DNA from 4 places in the Bacillus sp. CZDM1 genome. Region 1 is predicted to be linked to each of the others. Evidence: riboswitches for the same ligand, from Rfam matches in the RefSeq annotation. Region 1 holds a riboswitch; each other region holds the start of a gene.
The links. Region 1 has a riboswitch for lysine ahead of ACY3XC_RS16420 (ABC transporter substrate-binding protein). Riboswitches for the same ligand answer to the same signal wherever they lie in the genome.
Positions count from the first base shown of each region.

Region 2: it holds a riboswitch for lysine, as region 1 does, so the genes downstream of both, dapA (4-hydroxy-tetrahydrodipicolinate synthase) here and ACY3XC_RS16420 (ABC transporter substrate-binding protein) in region 1, are expected to answer to the same signal.
Region 3: it holds a riboswitch for lysine, as region 1 does, so the genes downstream of both, ACY3XC_RS03975 (aspartate kinase) here and ACY3XC_RS16420 (ABC transporter substrate-binding protein) in region 1, are expected to answer to the same signal.
Region 4: it holds a riboswitch for lysine, as region 1 does, so the genes downstream of both, ACY3XC_RS27885 (transporter substrate-binding domain-containing protein) here and ACY3XC_RS16420 (ABC transporter substrate-binding protein) in region 1, are expected to answer to the same signal.

Region 1 is NZ_JBUESO010000006.1:295,226-300,316, reverse strand. Features, by position in the region: gene ACY3XC_RS16430 (polysaccharide deacetylase family protein) at 1-16, opposite strand, end outside; gene ACY3XC_RS16425 (M20/M25/M40 family metallo-hydrolase) at 352-2,004, opposite strand; lysine riboswitch at 2,189-2,372, shown strand; gene ACY3XC_RS16420 (ABC transporter substrate-binding protein) at 2,452-3,246, shown strand; gene ACY3XC_RS16415 (amino acid ABC transporter permease) at 3,339-4,001, shown strand; gene ACY3XC_RS16410 (amino acid ABC transporter ATP-binding protein) at 3,998-4,720, shown strand; gene ACY3XC_RS16405 (YczE/YyaS/YitT family protein) at 4,949-5,091, shown strand, end outside.
Region 2 is NZ_JBUESO010000026.1:5,738-10,828, forward strand. Features, by position in the region: gene ACY3XC_RS27975 (cytochrome c oxidase assembly protein) at 1-405, opposite strand, end outside; gene ACY3XC_RS27980 (DUF2243 domain-containing protein) at 406-885, opposite strand; gene dapA (4-hydroxy-tetrahydrodipicolinate synthase) at 1,337-2,215, opposite strand; lysine riboswitch at 2,347-2,527, opposite strand; gene ACY3XC_RS27990 (class I SAM-dependent rRNA methyltransferase) at 2,726-3,922, opposite strand; gene ACY3XC_RS27995 (M15 family metallopeptidase) at 4,095-4,607, opposite strand; gene ACY3XC_RS28000 (branched-chain amino acid aminotransferase) at 4,824-5,091, opposite strand, start outside.
Region 3 is NZ_JBUESO010000001.1:745,928-751,018, forward strand. Features, by position in the region: gene ACY3XC_RS03965 (succinate dehydrogenase cytochrome b558 subunit) at 1-198, opposite strand, end outside; gene ACY3XC_RS03970 (YslB family protein) at 648-1,100, shown strand; gene ACY3XC_RS03975 (aspartate kinase) at 1,233-2,453, opposite strand; lysine riboswitch at 2,575-2,753, opposite strand; gene uvrC (excinuclease ABC subunit UvrC) at 2,823-4,595, opposite strand; gene trxA (thioredoxin) at 4,725-5,039, opposite strand.
Region 4 is NZ_JBUESO010000025.1:23,786-28,876, reverse strand. Features, by position in the region: gene ACY3XC_RS27890 (5'-nucleotidase C-terminal domain-containing protein) at 1-899, shown strand, start outside; lysine riboswitch at 1,238-1,419, shown strand; gene ACY3XC_RS27885 (transporter substrate-binding domain-containing protein) at 1,525-2,361, shown strand; gene ACY3XC_RS27880 (amino acid ABC transporter permease) at 2,424-3,167, shown strand; gene ACY3XC_RS27875 (amino acid ABC transporter ATP-binding protein) at 3,190-3,924, shown strand; gene ACY3XC_RS27870 (phosphoglycerate dehydrogenase) at 4,007-5,091, opposite strand, start outside.

The sequences.
Region 1 (5,091 bases):
TAAAAATTCGATCCATTTTAAACGCCTCCTTCTAGGTGTAATGCGAAGAATATTTTAATAGATTAATTAGAAACTATAGGAACGTTAACTGGAAGTTATCCTAGGTGTAGTGCATTTTTCGACAAAAAATGACTAACATAAAAAACTTAGGTAATTGTTTTAAGGTTTTGGGGGTGGAGTAAAAAATTTTAAAAATATTTTTATGGAAATTGAGGTGAATGAGAGGGAAAATAAAAACCTCATTTATATAATGTACGGTGAACCGTACCATAAGTAAATGAGGTAGTAAAAATAAAATAATATTCTTCTTTTGAAGAAGCCTGTCTTTTTCCTTAATTGGTTATATAACTATCAATTATTTAATAGTTTTTGAATCACGAGGTGTGTTAGATTTGGTACGATTTCAAATGAGTAAGTCATTTCCAGTCTTTCAAGTTTCTTGTGAGCATCTAAGCCATAAGGGCCGATATTGATGACTGGTACATTGATATCGCGAATGTCTTGATAGTCTACGAAGAGCTTGGTGCCCCAGCCAGGGTTATTGTTCGATTCGGCATTAATACCGGCTTCGTCATCACTAAGAGCAACAAAACTCATATCAGAGATATAAGGGAAAAAGTTACGTGTTACAATCGGATATTGATAGTATGGTTGTAGTTCTTCCACGGCTTCATCCAATGAAGTAATTAAAGCAAGCTCGTCCGTTGTTTTCCCTGTCAATTCAATCCGTGGAGAGTACAGGGATGAGTAAAACAGAATAATGGCTGGATTTTTATCCTTCATCCATTTCCAAGCTTCCTCTACCACTTTTGCCGCAAACATGCGCGTATCTAGTTCCGTATTTTTTAAAAGCTTTTCTTTAAATTGACTCATATGTGCGGTAAATGTTTCGCCGTTCTCATCGACCAATAATTGTTCCATTTCCTCGTACGTCAATACCCTAGGTTTCCAAGGATGCTGTAAATATGGTTCGCCGCTCAATGTGCTGTATTGTTTATACCTTTCTTCGAAGGAAGTAAGGGCATTGGTAAAAGCAATCATCGCTTGTTCCCTTAATTTTTCAAGCACGTCCTTTGGAGACCAGGAATGAATAAAGAAATTGTAATAAACATAGGCAGCTAAGGCGGTTTGAACGGTATAAGACGGCTTCAAATCCGTTTGTTTTAACGAAACAGGGGGCACGGTCGTCTCACCAAACGCTTCGTTACAAAGCTCCGGATTGTAATTAATTTGCCTTGTCAGCTCGGCGGCAATAAAGTTTGGATCGAGTCCCTCAAAGGCTGAGCCTACATGCGTTTCTGCTCCCGTAATAAAGAAGGATGGCAGAAGCTTTCCAACGGTCCCCTTGTAGATGTAGCGATTTTCGTCGCCTTCATATCTTGGTGAGACGAAATCCGCATTAATCGCGGCTGCATAGTCAAAACCATGTTCACTTCTCCAGCGTTTCAATGTTTTCAAAGCGGAAAGAACACCGTGTGAACTGTCCTCCTCGTCACATTCCGATAAGAGAACAATGTTTCCTTCTAATTCTTCAGGATGCTGAGAATAATAGTTTAAGAGATATAAGTGACTGGCAACCCCGCTTTTCATATCAAGGACGCCGCGGCCAAATAACCAATCCCCCGAATCTAAATGTTCTTTCGCAGCAGCTGGCAGCTGTTCCTGTTTCAGTGATTCCATTAGTTCGTCAGGGAAGCAAGCTTTGTCTTTTAATTGGTTAAAATCATCAATTCCAACCGTGTCAATATGACCCATCAAAATCACCGTGCGGCTGCTATTTCCCTTTGTGCCTTTAACAAAAGCAAGAACATTATAACGCTCTTGATCATCGTTAAGTGTTTGTTCTAAAACTAAGTGGCTAGGGTTTTGTGAAAAATAGGGCATAGAGGAAATCATAGAATATAAAGACTGAGCAATGGCCTTTTCGCCATCGGTATTAACGACACTTTCAATGTTTACGAGCTGTTTCGTGAATGTCAGCACATCCTCACGACATTGCAACATACGCCTGACCTTCTTTTCTAGTAAAATAGTATTTAAAAAAAATGTATCTCAGAAGATAAAACCAGTCAAGTCTTTTAAATTGGATAAAAATTCAACTAAAATTATTATTGCACTTGTTAGAATATTTATTTATACTGAAGAAAGTTTCGTTAAACTAAATATAAAATCCTCATCTTTAAGCATTAGATGGGGTAGAGGTCGCGATTGTTATTAGTATCCTATTGGAGATTCTGTGAAATCTATGAAAATAGGAAAAAGGATCAATCGCCGAAGCTTCTGAAAATCACCTCTTTCAGAAAGCTGGGTCTGCACTCGAATAGGGGCAGAACTGTCACAGTTCCTTGGAATTGTGGAGAACTATCTTCACCAATGCTAATCGATGAGGGTGTACAGAACACCGTCAAATTTACCTTGACGGTGTTTTTTTATTAACTAGGGGGAATATTTATGAAAAAGTTTGTATTTTTATTAGCAGCAATGATGTTGATTTTATCTGCTTGCGGCACTGAGAAGGCAGATGGGGAAAAGGAAGCAAAGGCAAATGAGGGGAAGCTTGAGTTAGTGGAAAAAGGAGCGTTAACATTCTCCATGACAGGACAATATCCACCGTTAAACTTTAAGAAGGACGGTAAATTGACTGGATTTGATGTTGAAATTGGAACAGAAATTGCTAAGAGAATTGGGCTTGAAGCAAACCCTGTAACAAATCCATGGGAAACGATTATCCAAGGATTGAAGGCAAAGAAATATGATGCCATTATTGGAAGTATGACTGCTACACCTGAGCGTGATAAGCAAGTTGATTTCACCAATCCCTATTATCTATCTGGTGCACAGATTTTTGTAGCGGAAGGCAATACGGATATTCAATCAAAGGAAGATTTGAAGGGTAAGAGTATCGGGGTCATTCAAGCCAGCACATGGAAGGATATGGCTGAAGATTTATCTGATCAAGTAAAAGGCTATCCAACAGACGTAAACGCTCTTCAAGATTTGGCGCTTGGCCGTTTAGATGCCGTGATCACGGATAAAATTGTTGGTGTTAGTGCCAAAAATGAAAAAAGCTTAAAAATAAAGGAAATTGGCGATTTATTGAATGAAGACCGTGTAAGTGTAGCAGTTGCTGAAGGAAACAAAGAGCTTGCTGATAAAATCAACGAGGCCATCCAATCGATGATTGACGATGGTACGTATGAAAAAATCAGTATGAAATGGTTTAATACCAACATCATGGAAAAATAAGATTGGAAAAATACTTTAGTGAAAGCACCTAATGTGGGTGCCTTCACTATTCAAAGAAGGAGGTACGCATTGTGGTTTTTGTTGAAAATATTATGAGTATTTTTAGTGAACATGGAATTGCCTTTTTGAAAGCTTCTTGGATGACGATCGCCATAACGGCAATCTCCCTATTATTTGCGATGGTGATTGGTTTAATTTTTGCGGGCTTTAAGATTTCCACTAGTAAAATACTAAATTGGATTGCGGATATCTACATTGGTATTATTCGTGGAACGCCTCTCATTGTTCAGATCATGTTCCTTTATTATGGACTTGCCAATATAGTGAACCTAGACAGCTTCACGGCAGGGGCTCTGGCATTAGGTGTTCATACCGGTGCCTACATTGCGGAAATTTTTAGAGGAGCGGTGCAATCCATTGATCGCGGACAGATGGAAGCGGCGAGGTCACTCGGAATGCCCTACTCTCTTGCGATGAGGAGAATTATTTTTCCACAAGCTTTCAAAAGAGCAATTCCGTCTTTAGCCAATCAGTTTATTATTGGCTTAAAAGATTCTTCCCTTGTTGCGTATATTGCTGTGACGGACCTATATAACACGGCTCTTAGTGTCCAAGGTGAAAACTATATGCCGTTTGAAACGTATTTTGTTGTTGGAGTCTATTATTTAATTATCGTCCTGATTTTCACTTGGGTTGCTAATCGGATTGAAAAGAAAATGGATGTCAGCAAACCTAAGGAGGGCGTGATCGCATGATTAAAATTAGCAATCTTTCAAAATCCTTTGGCAGGCTTGAAGTATTAAAAAATATAAACTTACGTGTAGACGAGAAAGAGGTAGTGGTTCTGATCGGTGCCAGTGGCTCTGGTAAAAGTACGCTGCTACGCTGCTTAAATTTTTTAGAGGTGGCAGAGCACGGTGACATTATCATCGATTCTGAAAACATAGACCTAGCAAAAACAAACTTAAATAAGGTTAGAGAAAAGGTAGGAATGGTGTTCCAGCATTTTAATCTTTTCCCTCATAAAACAGTAATAGAAAATATTACCGAAGCTCCGATTTTTGTCAGAAAAGAAACAAAGGAAGCAGCAAGTTCAAAAGCACTTGCCCTTCTTAAAAAGGTAGGATTAGAGGATAAAGCCAACTACTATCCTGAACAATTATCCGGCGGGCAAAAGCAGCGGGTAGCAATCGCGAGAGCATTAGCAATGGAACCAAAAGTGATGCTTTTTGATGAGCCGACCTCAGCTTTGGATCCTGAGCTTGTTGGTGAAGTGCTACAGGTAATGAAGGATCTGGCACGTGACGGGATGACGATGGTGATTGTGACACATGAAATGGGATTTGCGAAAGAAGTGGCGGACCGAGTCATTATGCTTGCAGACGGAAATATTATTGAAGAAGGACATCCAAATGATATCTTTGTCAATCCAAAACATGAACGAACTAAAAGGTTTTTGAACCAAATATTATAGAAAGTAATAAAACCTACCTTTGGAGTATTCAAGGTAGGTTTTTTATCTTTTTATTAAGTATAAACCTCATATTGAAGCATCACGCTGAACCATACCATAAATAAAAAATAATGATAAAATCAACGGAAGCAAGACTTAGGGTGATTTCCATTTAATTTTTATAGTTTCCATTATTATTGATATGGTATAGTGGTTTAGTTAAATAATTTTGAGATTAGAGGAGAAATTATGAGAAAAGAATGGATTCTTCGCTGGTCTTTTTTTGTTTTTGGACTGATTGTTTTAGCGCTAGGTGCAGCCTTAACGATTGAAGGAAAATTGTTAGGAGCAGGTCCCTGGGATGTGTTTCATTATGGGATGTTCCTAAAGCT
Region 2 (5,091 bases), on a different contig from region 1:
ATTGAGAAGGGCGGTGACTACAGGATTACTATAAATACTTACTGGCCAGCTCTTCAATATTTGGGCAAGATTTCTAGCACAAGTCACACTAAGTGATCTTAAAAGAAGAGTCATAGGAGCAGCCAAGGCTATAAGAAGTGGGGCAAGCATTCCAAGGAATAAATGACCAACCATATGCGCCATGAAGTTTTCATGAGCGAGATTAGCAATGGGACCCATTAGAGCAACCGATGCTGAAAGAACTCCGAAAATCCAATATAAGTATCGAAAGAAAGGCCAACGTTTATGCCGGCGGTTTGAGACTAATGCAAGTAGAATATAAATCAAAACTGCCAGGACAAAAGGGAGAGCCAGGAGAAGTTCGAAAGATGACCCACTGGCGTGATGGACATGGTTATTTTCCATTTATGCAGACCCTGCTATCACTTTCGATTCCCGTCCTGTTCGATAAATAAGGATTAAACCAGCAATCATCATTAAGGCAGCAATGATATTCCATACCCAGTCATATGGGGCAATCTCCACATTATACCGAATCTGATGGATTCGCATTAATTTGTGTTGGATGGTTCCATCGTATAATTGAAACGCACCCCCTCCAAATAGAAAACCTCCAAACCATCTTTTTCGCCACCAGGCATCTCTTCGCCGTAGATCCGAGACAAGAAATGCCCCCGCAATTGTTGAGAACCAACTAAAGGCATGAAAGAGTCCATCCGAAACGAGACCGATATCAGGTGTAGACTTGTCATAGAAATGGTGCCAATGTAAAATCTGGTGGAAAACTGCCTCATCAATAAAAGCAACAAAACCAAGGCCTAATAAACAGCCCGATAATAGATTACGTCCTAAATAATTCAATCGTGCGTCATGACTCGTTGTCATTGAATTCTCTCCCTATTCCACTTTTTTCCTATCCAATAGTGTTTCCTGTCTGAAGTAAATCCAAACAGTAATAGGGAAGCAAATGGGAAATGTATAAGTATATTTAGGATAAAGCTTTGTTAAATTTCATTGTTGATTATTAGTATAATGTGGTCGATGAAAGACAAATCAGAAGAGTTCCCAACGAGATTGGTTCTTCATAAGCATGATGAAAGACAAATCAGGAGAGCTCCCAAAGACATTAGTCCTTCATAAGCGTGATGAAAGACAAATCAGAAGAGTTCCCAATGAGATTAGTCCTTTATAAGCATGATGAAAGACAAATTAGGAGAGTTCCCAATAAGATTAGTCCCTCATAATGGTGTCCGTAAGAAAAATCAACCTTTAACAGAGCTTAAGAAAAAAAGAGAGCCTGCCCCACTAAAAAGGGACAGGCAAATTTGTTTTTACATTAAACCAAAGTTTTAGCAGGCAGGACCTTCTGGAGTACACTCTTTTCTTCATCATTTAATGGAACCATTGGCAGACGGACTCCTCCAACTTGAACACCTTGAATATTTAGTGCAGCTTTTACTGGTGTTGGATTTGGTGCCGCAAATAATGCTTTCATGATAGGAAGAAGTCTCTGATGTGAAATCGCAGCCTCCTGAACGCGTCCATTTTTGAATTGGTTGATCATTTCCTGCATTTCATTCCCAATAATATGCGAGGCAACAGATACAACTCCAGCACCGCCTATGGATAGAACAGGTATAGTTAATCCATCATCACCGCTGTACAAGGTAAAATCATCTGAAGTCCGGCTAATCATTTCCGCCATGGCATCTAGATTTCCGCTGGCTTCTTTTATCGCAACGATATTACTAATTTCTGAGAGTCGGACAACGGTCTCTACAGACATGTTTACGACACTGCGACCAGGGATATTATAAAGCATTACCGGTAGGGAAGTGGTTTCGGCAATCGCTTTAAAGTGCTGAAACAGTCCTTCTTGTGAAGGCTTATTATAATATGGTGTAACGAGCATAATTCCATCCACGCCAGCCTCTTCAGCCAGTTTTGTTAAACTGATAGAAGCTCTAGTATTATTGGAGCCAGTTCCAGCAATGACAGGCACTCTGCCGGCTGAAACCTCGACAACGAATTTAAATAAAGCTATTTTTTCTTCTGTTGTTAATGTCGGGGATTCTCCCGTGGTTCCGGCAACCACTAATCCATCTGTACCATTCTCAATTAAGTAATTTACTAGTGTTCGAGCTGCGTTAAAATCAACCTCACCATGCTGATCAAATGGCGTTACCATCGCTGTTAACACTTGGCCAAAATTCATCATATTCACCCTTTTTATCATTTTTTTTTGAAAAATTAGAGGTGGCTTTAGGTCAGTCAAAAGTTAACGCAAAAAAGCAGCAGCGAAGGCTCGCTACTGCAGTAGAAACATAATAAAAAAAACGTTCCTTTGCGTAAGATAGCCCTCCATATAGTCTCCTATATGACAGTTCTGTATTTCTTCAATAGCAGAACCAGCGGTCTAGAAAAATGAGATTCCATCCGCTTCGGCAAATTCCCCTTTCCACAATCGTCTTAGGACCTCATCATCCTCAAACTGCGTACTATTGGTCATTGCGCCTCTATCCTCACTTCAAAAGGTAATGAAGTAAGAAAATATTTAATTATAAATAAATATAACAGACAATTCAATACTGTTCAAGAGGTTTGTTTTTTTTTTAATAGGCTATGTTAAACTAGGCTGTTGATTTACGCTCCAGGCGCTATGCTTTCCACGTATAGTCACGGTGACAGGCACCGCCCGTGGACACTGTCCACCTCAGGCGGACAGTTATTTTAACTTTTTAATGAAGACTACTTTTAGGTAGTCGGATTCTGGATAATGTTTGTTGGTTCTGAAGTCTTCAGGGAGTGAAAATTCTTCCATAAGTTTATAGCGTTTATTGGATTCCTTAAAGGCGGTATCGATGAATCCTTTAAATTTGTCCATATTAAAGGAGCTGGCATTGGTTGACGCGAGGATTATTCCGTTATCCTCGGTGATCGAAATGGCTTCTTTTAATAGGTTTTTATAATCCTTTTCGGCGCTGAAGACAAACTTCTTTGATCTTGCAAAGCTTGGAGGATCAAGGATCACGACATCAAACAGCAGCTCCTTTTTCACTGCATATTTGAAGTATTTGAATACATCCTCGACGATGATATCTTGAGTTTCCGCATCAATTCCATTCACTTTAAATTGCTCAATCGTTTTACTTTTGCTTCGATTCGCGAGGTCAACACTGGTCGTTTTTGCCGCACCGCCTAAAGCGGCATACACTGAAAACACGCCGGTGTAGGAGAACGTATTTAATACCCGTTTTCCTTTTGAATAGACATCTCGTAATTTTTTTCTAACCTCGATTTGATCTAAGAAAACACCGACCATGGCACTTTCATTCAAATAAACCGCTATATTGACGCCATTTTCTTTCACGATGAAGGGGAATTCTCCTCGTTCGCCAGCGACGAAGTCATCTTCTTCAATGTACTTACCACTTTCATCAAACCGCTTTTTCTGATAAATGGCTTTATACTCCACCAAATTCTTCAATGAATCTATGATAAACTCCCGAAAGTGATAGATGCCTTTACTGTACCAGGTAATGACGTAATACCCATCGAAGTAATCAATCGTTAAACCGCCAATTCCATCGCCTTCGCCGTTAAATACTCGAAATGCCGTTGTTTCAGAGCTCTGAAAAAAATGCTCTCTTCTATCAAAGGCAGCCTTTAGGGTCTTTTCAAAAAAACGATGATCAAATTGTTCCTTCTCAATGTTGCTGAGCACCCAGCCGAGACCTTTATTTTGTTTCCCATAATAGCCTTTGGCAATAAAGTGGTTCTGTTCATCAACAAGGTTTATGGTGCAGCCTTCTTGATCTAAAGCAGTAGGATTTATAATAGTGTCTTTTGTAATGAGAGGGTAGCCCTTTTTATATTTAGTAACGAACTTTGATTTCACCTTTAACCTGACTTCTATTTTCATGTTTTCATCCTATCTCTTGTATTTATCATTATTAGCATTGTAAACAAACTTTTATAAAATCAATCACAATTAATCAATCATAACACTCTTTACTATGAGTAGCGCGTATTTCAAGATAGAGGAACACGAAAAAAAGATCCAGCGGCATCTGGATCTTGGAATGCAATTCTACTTATTGGGTATCCACTGTTAAAGATGATTCGTCAGGTCTCTTACCATTTTGTAAGTCAGCAAGTGTTAATCCAAAATTCATTTGTAAATGGGGATAATCTTTAAATTGTGGCCAGTCACCTCCCCATTCAAAACCAAGAGCTTTTGCTATTTCCACGACCTCGTCCCAATCTGACTTTCCATTCTGATTTCCGTCGTATTGCATATCCCAAATGACATTTTCTGAAGGGGTTTTTATGGCAAAGTCGATGGCAAGCCCAAAATTATGAAAGGATTCTCCGCCCCTAGCATGCGTTACGATATTTCCTTCCGCTGTCCGGCCTTGTTCAAATAGTCGATCCTGATCCTCCGCACTGCGAAAGTCATCCGTAATTAAGACCACAATCCCTTTTGCGGCAGATTGCTGGATTAATTGATTGCTCCGTTCCTTCACGATGGGATGGAGTTCAGTCGGTAAATCTGCAGAGTCCATCGTTAATCTATTAAGCAAGTTAAAACCTAAAGGATTTTTCATAATGAAATAAAGGATAAAAACAATAAATAATGTGAGAAATAGTTTCCCTCGCCCGTTAAGTTTCAAAATCGCATTTCCTTTCTTACCTAAAAATCTTTTCAACATCTAAGACGATAAAAATGGACCCATTGTTTCAATTATTTGATTTCCATATATTTCAATCATACATAAAAAAAGACCCAGGTAAACTGGATCTTTACAAAGTTATTATTCAATCTAAGCTTCTACTGAGGCAACTTTAACGGTCCAGTTAAATGGATCTTCTTTTTTCCCAAGTTGAATTCCTATCATTTCATTATAAATATCCTGAGATAGCTGACCGATATTATTGTTATTGATAATGATAGATTGATCATTCCAAGTCAGTTCACCAACAGGCGAAATAACTGCAGCTGTTCCTGCTCCAAATACTTCCTCAAGTTCACCGCGCTTATGTGCAGCAAATACCTCTTCAATGGAAATTTTCTCTTCGCGCACTGGAACA
Region 3 (5,091 bases), on a different contig from region 1:
TGGTAAATAAATAATTACTGTTTCTAGGACAATTCTAAACGGAAGGTTCCCCATAAAATCTGCAGCTTTGTTAAAGGACTCAGCCCCTCCTGTAGCAAAATGGTTGACTACTAGATGCTGCATTAGGAATACTCCGATTGGAATTACTCCTAGTAATGAATGCAATCTTCGATTCAAAAACTCTCGATTCCCCGCCATAATTAACCCCCCTTGAATTTTTAACATGATGTTAAGCCTTTTTACACTACTTTTTATAAATAGAATTTAAACTTAGCACCAGTGTGACAAATATGTGACATGTCCATTTTACTCCCATCGGGTAGTAGCGTCAAGAAAACGTATACACAAAAGTTGGATAAAAATAAAATTTTTAAAATATATTGATATTATAATAAATTATAAGTTTCTTTACTTGAAAATGGAATTATCTAGTATTAAATCCAGTAGTATTACAATGAAAAATTCAATTTTCTCCATAGCCCATGTTGTTAATTGGGAACCATAAATTATGATGAAAGATAGGCTATTGTATTGCAAGATAACAATCCTTCACCACTCTAACGCTTTACACTACACTCCATAAAAAGTGTTCTTACTTAAAGCCGTAATTGTATATAATAGAATGGTAGAAAGAGGGGAAGCTATTTATGAATGAAAGTACTGCCGTCGAACTTATTTTACAATCGGATGAATCAAGAAATATTTCACTATTTGGTTACGAGCTGATCAGAGAATTTGTATTGCCAGAAGTTTTAGGCAAAGACACTCCAGAGATTCTGTATTGGGCTGGAAAAAGTCTAGCTCGTAAACACCCATTAAACACTTTTGATGACATCATCGAATTCTTTACTAGAGCCTCATGGGGACAGCTCGAAATAAAAAAAGAACGAAAAGATGAAATCGAATTTGAACTAGTCAGCCCGCTAATCGTTTCTCGAGTCAAGTCAAAAGCAGAACACTACTTCCAAATCGAAGCAGGCTTCCTAGCGGAGCAAATCCAACACCAAAAACAAGTCATCGCCGAAGCCTTCGAACACCCAATAAAAAAAGCAAACAAAGTCCAATTCACCGTCAAATGGGATCGAAAAGACACAATTTAATAGTGTTATTTTCTTTTGGTGCCTCTTTTGGTGCCTCTTTTGGTGCCTGTCACCATCCGTGGACACTGTCCACCTCAGGCGGACAGTCAGGGTAAAAGTATTCCTTGGAGGGTTTCCTCCAAGGATACTTTTTTATGCTTCGCTATTTAGACCAAATGCCTGGTGCAGGACTTCTACTGCTTTTAGCATGTGTTTTTCTTCGACTACTGCTGAAACTTTTATTTCTGAGGTGCTGACCATTTTAATTTGAATTTGGCTGGCAGCCAGTACTTCAAACATTTTAGCTGCGACACCTGGGTTTGAAATCATTCCGGATCCAACGATGGAAACCTTCGCCAGTTTATTTTCAGCGTCAAGCTGATCATAATTCAGGACATCCTTGTTATTTTCAAGGACATTTAACGTCTCTAACAGGTCATCCGTTTTAATCGAGAAAGCAAGATTTGCTGTTTCTGCTTCTGTTGTGCTTTGAACGATAATATCGACGTTTAAATGGTTCTCAGCTAATGTTGTGAAGATTGTTGATAAACTTGTTAAAGAATTGGTAAGACCTAACACGCTCACTTTAGTAATTTCATCTTCAAATGCCACGCCACGGACTACAAGGTTTTGTTCCATTGATGCTTCCTCCTCAATCACTGTTCCTTCTACTCTCTCCAAACTTGAGCGAACTTCAAGTCGTACTTGATAGTTTTTCGCAAATTCTACTGCTCTTGGATGCAGGACACCTGCTCCTAAATTGGCAAGCTCAAGCATTTCATCATAAGACACTGATTTTAATTTACGCGCACTCTTCACATATCTTGGGTCAGTCGTGAAAACTCCGGTTACATCTGTATAAATATCGCATTTATCAGCCTTTAGCGCAGCAGCAAGCGCCACCGCGGTCGTATCAGAACCGCCTCGACCCAGAGTTGTAATCTCGCCATTTTCGGTAACCCCTTGGAAACCTGCAACAATTACCACTTTCCCATCTGCCAGCTGATTTTTTACAGCATCTGTATTTATCGTTGTGATGCGGGCATTTCCATGGATAGGCTCTGTGACAATTCCAGCCTGCCACCCAGTAAACGATACGGCTGGAAGCTTCTGCTCATTCAGGGCCATTGATAATAAGGCAATCGTTACCTGTTCACCTGTGCTCAACAGCATATCCATATCACGTTTATTTGGCTGTCCAGAAATTTCTTTCGCTAGATTCACCAGCTGATCAGTTGATTTTCCCATCGCTGAAACAACCACTACAACCTGATTCCCCTGATCAGTTTCCGCTTTTACCCGCTGTGCTACATTAAGTATTTTCTCTACACTTCCGACTGAAGTGCCGCCAAACTTTTGAACAATTAAACCCATCGTTTCCCCTGCTTTCAGTTATAGGTTTAGCTATCATTATAGTTTTCCCCGCAAAAAAAATAAAAAGCAATGAGAGGGCATCTCATTGCTTAAATACACAAAAAAAATTCTGCGTTCTACAATGTAAGATAGCTCTCCAAGACATGACATCTTGACAATCCGGCATTTATTCAATACAGGACCAGCAAAGAAAGAAATGAGACTTTCTTCACTTCGGCGAACATCCCCTTTCATGATTCTTCCCAGAAGCTCATCCTTCTCAGAATCATTACTATTGAAGCTCGCACCTCTACCTTCACTTTAGTATAAAAAAGTGATAGTAATATAATTTTCACTCATTATAGCATAGTGCCATTATTCTGACAATCACTAAGATTGAAGTTTTTTCATTAATTCTTCCACTACAGGAGCTGGAATACCCAGCGCTCTAAACTCTTCAAATGTGGCTTCTTTCATTTTCTTAACCGAACCAAATTCCTTTAATAATTGTTTTTTTCGTTTTTCACCTACACCTGTAATATCATCCAGCACCGATTGAAATGCACTTTTTCCACGTGTTTGGCGATGAAAGGTGATCGCAAAACGGTGAACCTCATCTTGAATTCTTTGTAATAAATAAAACTCTTGGCTGTTTCTGCCAAGCGGGATAATTTCAAGCGGATTGCCATATAACAAATTAGACGTTTTGTGTTTATCATCTTTCACCAATCCAGCCAGTGGAATATCCAAGCCCAGTTCATTCTCTAGAACGTCTCTAACAGCCTCCACATGTCCTTTTCCACCATCAATAATAATTAAGTCCGGGAGTGGCAGTTCCTCTTTGAGGGCTCTTGAATATCTCCTTCTGGTTACTTCACGCATCGATTCATAATCATCAGGACCTACCACCGATTTTATCTTATACTTTCGATACTCACGCTTATTCGGCTTCCCATCAATAAATACGACCATGGCAGATACCGGGTCTGTCCCCTGAATATTAGAATTATCGAAAGACTCAATTCGGTGAGGGGTATAAATACCCATAAGCTCTCCAAGATTCTCAACAGCTTTGATGGTTCGAACCTCATCCTTTTCAATCAGCGAAAATTTCTCATTCAGTGCAATTTTTGCATTTTTGATTGCCATTTTAATCAAATCTTTTTTCTGACCACGCTGCGGCTTTAGTACTTTCACTTGAAGAAGCTGCTCCGCTATGGTTAAGTCAACTTCATCCTGAATGAGAATTTCCTTTGGCTTGAAATGATTCGATTTTTCGTAAAATTGACCAAGGAAAGTGAGAATCTCTTCTTCAGGTTCATTGTAAATTGGAAACATGGAAACATCACGTTCGATTAGTTTTCCTTGGCGTACGAAGAAAACTTGAACACACATCCAGCCCTTATCGACTGCATAGCCAAACACATCACGATCAGTAAAATCTGTCATCGTGATTTTTTGCTTTTCCATTATCGTTTCGATATGAATAATCTTATCGCGGAATTCCTTAGCACGTTCGAAATCTAGCTCCTCAGAGGCGCTGGACATTTTCTCCGTCAGTTCTTTTTTTATCTCTTTATAACCGCCGTTTAGGAAGCGGGTAATTTCGTCTGTCATTTGTTTGTATTGCTCTTCATGTACTTCATTGACACATGGTGCCAGGCACTGTCCTAAATGGTAGTACAAGCAAACCCGGTCAGGAAGGGTTGAACATTTTCGCAATGGGTAAATCCGGTCTAGGAGCTTTTTTGTTTCATTTGCAGCCATAACGTTTGGATAAGGACCAAAGTACTTGCCTTTATCCTTTTTAACTTTTCTTGTGATGATTAGCTTTGGATGTCTTTCCGCAGTCAATTTAATAAACGGATAGGTTTTATCATCCTTGAGCATGACATTATATTTTGGGTCGTATTTTTTAATTAAATTTAATTCGAGTAACAGTGCCTCAATATTGGATGAGGTGACAATATATTCGAAGTCCTCAATCTCATTGACGAGTCGCAGCGTTTTTCCGTCGTGCGAGCCGGTAAAATAAGACCGGACACGATTCTTTAGGATTTTAGCTTTGCCGACATAAATGATCGTTCCCTGACGGTCTTTCATCAAGTAGCAGCCAGGCTGATCAGGCAGCAGAGTCAATTTTTGTTTGATATTTTCATTCATTCCAGCTGCTCCTCTCCGTCTTTATCTATCTTAAAATTTTAAATCATAGCGCCGATAAAGAAAAGCCTGATTCTTTTTCCAAAAATAAAAAACCTTAGCCAGAACAATCCTAGCTAAGGTCATTTATGCTTATGCGTGCTTTTCTAATACACCTGCTAAAGCATCTTTAGGCTGGAAGCCGACAACTTTGTCAACTACTTCGCCATTTTTGAAAACTAGAAGTGTAGGGATACTCATAACGCCGTATTTTGCAGCGGTTTCTTGGTTATCATCTACATCTAATTTTACGATTTTAACTTTGTCGCCCATTTCTGAATCAAGTTCTTCAAGAACGGGAGCGATCATTTTACAAGGTCCGCACCATGGTGCCCAGAAATCTGCAAGTACAAGGCCAGAGCCTGTTTCAGCAGAGAAATTTGCATCTGTTACATTTGAAATAGCCATTTATTTTGCCTCCTAATGAATACTAAATACAACGAAAGTATAGCATTGTTTA
Region 4 (5,091 bases), on a different contig from region 1:
AAAACTTCAGGGATCATCTAGTAAGCTTAGAAACTATTTCTACAAAAGTGGAAGGGCGGATTGTAGACCTAAGTGATGAACAAGGTAATATACCGGGAGAAAATCCAGGCAATAAACCGGGAGAAAATCCAGGCAATAAACCGGGAGAAAATCCAGGCAATAAACCAGGCGAAAACCCAGGTAATAAACCTGGAGAAAATCCAGGTAACAAACCAGGTGAAAATCCAAGTAAATCAAATGAGGTTAAACCGCCAGTAGTTAAAGAAGCTAACAAGTATACAATTAGTGATGAGGCTCTAAAAAATCTTGAAGAAAAAGCAATCGTTGTTATTGAAGTTGATAATAAAATGAATGCAACTGTAACACTGACAAAAGAACAGATTCAAGCTTTAAAAGATGCAAATGCAGTAATTCAGGTTAGCAATGGAAATGTAGATGTGCAAATTCCTGCTTCTATCCTGCCGTTAGCAGAAAACCTAGATATTAAAGTGAAGAAAATGGCAGCCAATGGTTCACTAGCTGTTTATGACTTTACCATTGAAGCTGATGGCAAATTGTATGAGTTCAAAGAAAAAGTTAAACTTACATTCAAAGTTGATCCAAAACAAATTGTGAATCCTAAGAATGTAAAAGTTTATTATTGGAATGTAGAGGAAGAAAAGTGGGAACTAATCGGGGGAGAATACAAAAATGGTGAAATCTCAGCTTATACCGATCACTTCAGTACGTATGGTGTATTCGAAGGCGAACCAGAATCTAATAAGATTCCTGCTCAAGCTGATCATGAACTTCCGAATACAGCAACAAACAACTTTAACATTTTACTAGCAGGATTATTATTAGTTCTATCTGGCGGCGTTTTATACTACGTTAAAAGAAGAAATGCTATTTCAAATTAATAGGTAATAATCAAAAGAAACAATGAGATATTATGGAAATCAACATTCAATTATTCGTTTTTTATAAGTAATTGAAAAAAAGGTAGGCGTGCTAATTTATTGCACGCCTTTTTCTTCGTTAGTATCCTGATCTTTATGCTTTTTCCAATCAGAATGATATTTTCTGTAAAGCTGGTACTCCAAGTTAAAGAAATCGATATCATGTTCAATCTATGATTAAAATGTTTTTAATCCTTTGGAACAATAGTTTGGCAGAAATTGCCCTAAATAACTAGTTGACGGATTTCGACAAAATGCTGTAGTATATTAATATAATTTAATAAGACCTCACTTTTTTTCAGTGAGGTAGAGGCGCGATATTTAACAGTCTTTAGTGGAGCTTGAGAAGCCGTGATGCTAAGGAGAAGGAAATGTCGCCGAAGTTTGTAATATTCTCAATATTACATGCTGGGTCTGTAGTTAAGAACTGCAGGACTGTCTCAATAAACTTTCCGGTTTATTGAGTTGTGCTATCTCATTTGGGATAAAAGAGTGGACTTAAGGGAACTATGCATATTGCGGCCTGAGTTTATCTCAGGCCGTTTTTTGTTTATAGTAAACTATTAAAAAACAGGGGGAGAGCAACATGAGAAATAAGTTATCATTATTTATTGTTTTATTGGTTTCGGCTATGGTTCTATTAGCAGGATGTGGGACAAGCAAGGGTTCTGATTCTGGAGCATCAGAGGATAATACGTTTACGGTCGGCCTTGAAGCGGGATATGCGCCATTTAACTGGACTCAAAACGATGATTCCAATGGTGGAGTTAAAATAGACGGCTCTGCAGAATATGCAGGTGGGTATGATGTGGAAATCGCAAAAAAAGTGGCTGAAGGTTTAGGGAAAGAATTAGTTATTGTCAAAACAGAGTGGGATGGCCTTGTACCAGCTTTACAATCAGGTAAAATTGATGCAATTATCGCTGGTATGTCACCAACAGCAGAACGTAAAGAAACAATCGACTTTTCAGATAACTACTATACATCCAATTTAGTGATGGTTGTAAAAAAGGGCAGCAAGTATGAAGGTGCTACTTCTATCCAAGACTTCAAAGGGGCAAAAGTTACAGCTCAATTAAATACCTTCCACTATTCAGTGATCGATCAAATTGAAGGTGTAGAAAAGAAAACAGCAATGGACAACTTCCCAGCTATGAGAGTAGCCCTTGAATCAGGAATGATTGATGGATACGTTTCTGAGCGTCCAGAAGGAGTTAGTGCCTCAGCTGCAAATGAAAACTATGTAATGGTTGAATTTGAAGAAGGATTTAAAACATCAGCAGATGATACAGCAATCGCAGTCGGACTTGAAAAGGGCAGCGACTTAACAGATAAAATCAATGAAATTTTAGCTGGTATCTCAGAGGAAGACCGTACCAGTATTATGGATAATGCTATTAAGAATCAACCAGCAGCAAATTAATCATGAGAAACCGGCTGTATTGAATCATACAGTCGGTTTTATACAGTAAAGGAGGATAAAAGATGAGTCTTGAGTGGGTCATTAAAATAATTGCAGAAAACTGGCCTATGTTCCTTCGTGGCGCTGGTTTAACACTATTGATCTCTCTTATAGGGACAATTATTGGGGCAATTATTGGATTAGCGGCAGGGGTAATCCGAACCATCCCAATGCCTGAACGTGGGGCAAAGAAAGCTTTGTTAAATGTAATTAACGCAATTCTATCAATCTATATTGAATTCTTCCGTGGAACACCGATGATTGTACAAGCGATGGTTATTTATTATGGTTCTGCGTTAGCATTTGGTATCGATATGAATGTTTTTGTTGCAGCGATTATTGTTGTATCAATTAATACGGGAGCCTATATGGCTGAAATTGTACGTGGTGGGATTGTTTCGGTCGATAAAGGACAGTTCGAAGCAGCTCATGCTATCGGAATGACTCATTTCCAAACGATGTGGAATGTAGTATTGCCACAGGTTGTTCGAAATATTCTACCGGCAACAGGGAATCAATTTGTTATTAATATTAAAGATACGTCCGTTCTGAATGTTATATCCGTTACAGAATTATATTTTGTTACAAAATCGATTTCGGGTAATAACTTTAGATATTTCGAATCATTTTTCGTAGCATGTATGATTTATTTTGTGATGACCTTTATTGTAACAAGAATATTGCTATACCTTGAAAAGAGATTAGATGGTGCTGACAACTATACGATGATTGGAAACGACACACAAGGAGAAGTAAATCAAAAATAATGGGAGAAGGAGGAGAGAGAATATGGAAAAGATTATTGATATTCAACATTTAAACAAATCCTTTGGAACACATGAAGTATTAAAAGACATTAATTTTTCGGTGAATAAAGGAGAAGTTGTCTCCATCATCGGATCCTCAGGATCTGGTAAATCAACTCTTCTTCGCTGTATTAATCTATTAGAAAAACCAAGCGGCGGACAAATTATCTATCATGGCGAAAATATTTTAGATGAAAAGCATGATGTAGCGGATTACCGGAAGCATTTAGGCATGGTGTTCCAACAATTTAACTTATTTAATAATCATAATGTTCTAAATAACTGTGTGGTAGGACAAATAAAAGTATTAAAACGCTCCAAAGAGGAAGCAGAAGTAGTAGCGATGAAGTACTTGAAGGTTGTTGGAATGGACAAATATATCAACGCGAAGCCAAAGCAGCTATCCGGCGGCCAAAAGCAGCGCGTGGCGATTGCAAGAGCACTTTCCATGGAACCAGATGTAATGCTGTTTGATGAACCAACATCCGCACTTGATCCAGAAATGGTAGGAGAAGTTCTAAAAGTCATGAAGGAACTCGCAGAATCAGGTCTGACAATGTTAATCGTAACGCACGAAATGGAATTTGCAAGAGAAGTATCAGATCGCGCTGTATTTATGGATAAGGGAGTTATTGCGGAGGAAGGAAGTCCAGAGCAAATTTTCAATAATCCAACACAAGACCGTACTAGGGAATTCCTAAAACGTACTTTAAAATAATTACCTTGATTGAGGCATAAGAAATGGAGCCAGTTTGAAACTTGGCTCCATTTCTTATGGAAACTTAATTCCTATTTTATGTTTAAATAATACGAGCGGTTACCATGCCAGAAATTTGATTGATTTTTTCCTCTAATGCCGGAATAACATCACCATTTACTTTATTATCAATGTCAATCATAGTATACGCGTATTCCCCTCGGCTTCGGTTAACCATATCCGCAATGTTTAAATGGTAACTTGATACAGCGGACGTGATCTGTCCGACCATGTTTGGAACATTGTGGTGAAATGCCACTACTCGTTGCTTTCCTGTATAAGGTAGGGAAGTATTTGGGAAATTCACTGAGTTTTTGATGTTTCCAGTTTCTAAAAATTCCTTCACCTGACGGGCTGCCATTATAGCACAATTTTCCTCGGATTCTAATGAAGAGGCACCTAAGTGCGGAATCGGGACAGTATTTTTCATTTTAAGCACATTTTCATTCGGGAAATCTGTAATATATCTTCCAACTTTCCCGCTTTCAAGAGCTGTTGCCATATCATTTTCATTCACAAGCTCACCACGTGAGAAGTTTAAAATATGAACACCCTGCTTCATTATGCTAAATGTTGCACTGTTAAACATTTCTTTTGTATCCTCGGTAAACGGTACGTGTACAGTAATATAATCAGATTCTGAGAACAACTGTTCAATTGTGATTGCCCGCTGTACATTCCGTGACAAATTCCAAGCTGTATCGACAGAGATAAATGGGTCAAATCCAATCACATCCATATCTAAATCAAGCGCATCATTCGCTACAAGTGCACCAATTGCTCCCAAACCAATGACACCTAACGTTTTTCCTTTAATTTCTTTTCCGACAAACTGTTTTTTTCCTGCTTCCACTAGCTTTGGAATTTGGTCACCTTCACCATCTAATGCCTTTGCCCAAGCAATACCGGCAAAAAGGTTTCGTGAAGAAGATATTAATGAGGTTAGCACCATTTCTTTTACGGCATTGGCATTTGCACCAGGAGTATTGAATACAACGATACCTTGCTCTGTACATTTTTCTACCGGAATATTATTCACACCTGCTCCAGCTCTTGCGATTGCCTTTAAATTATTGCCAATTTCTAATGCGTGCATATTGAAGCTGCGAACAAGGATTGCATCCGGAT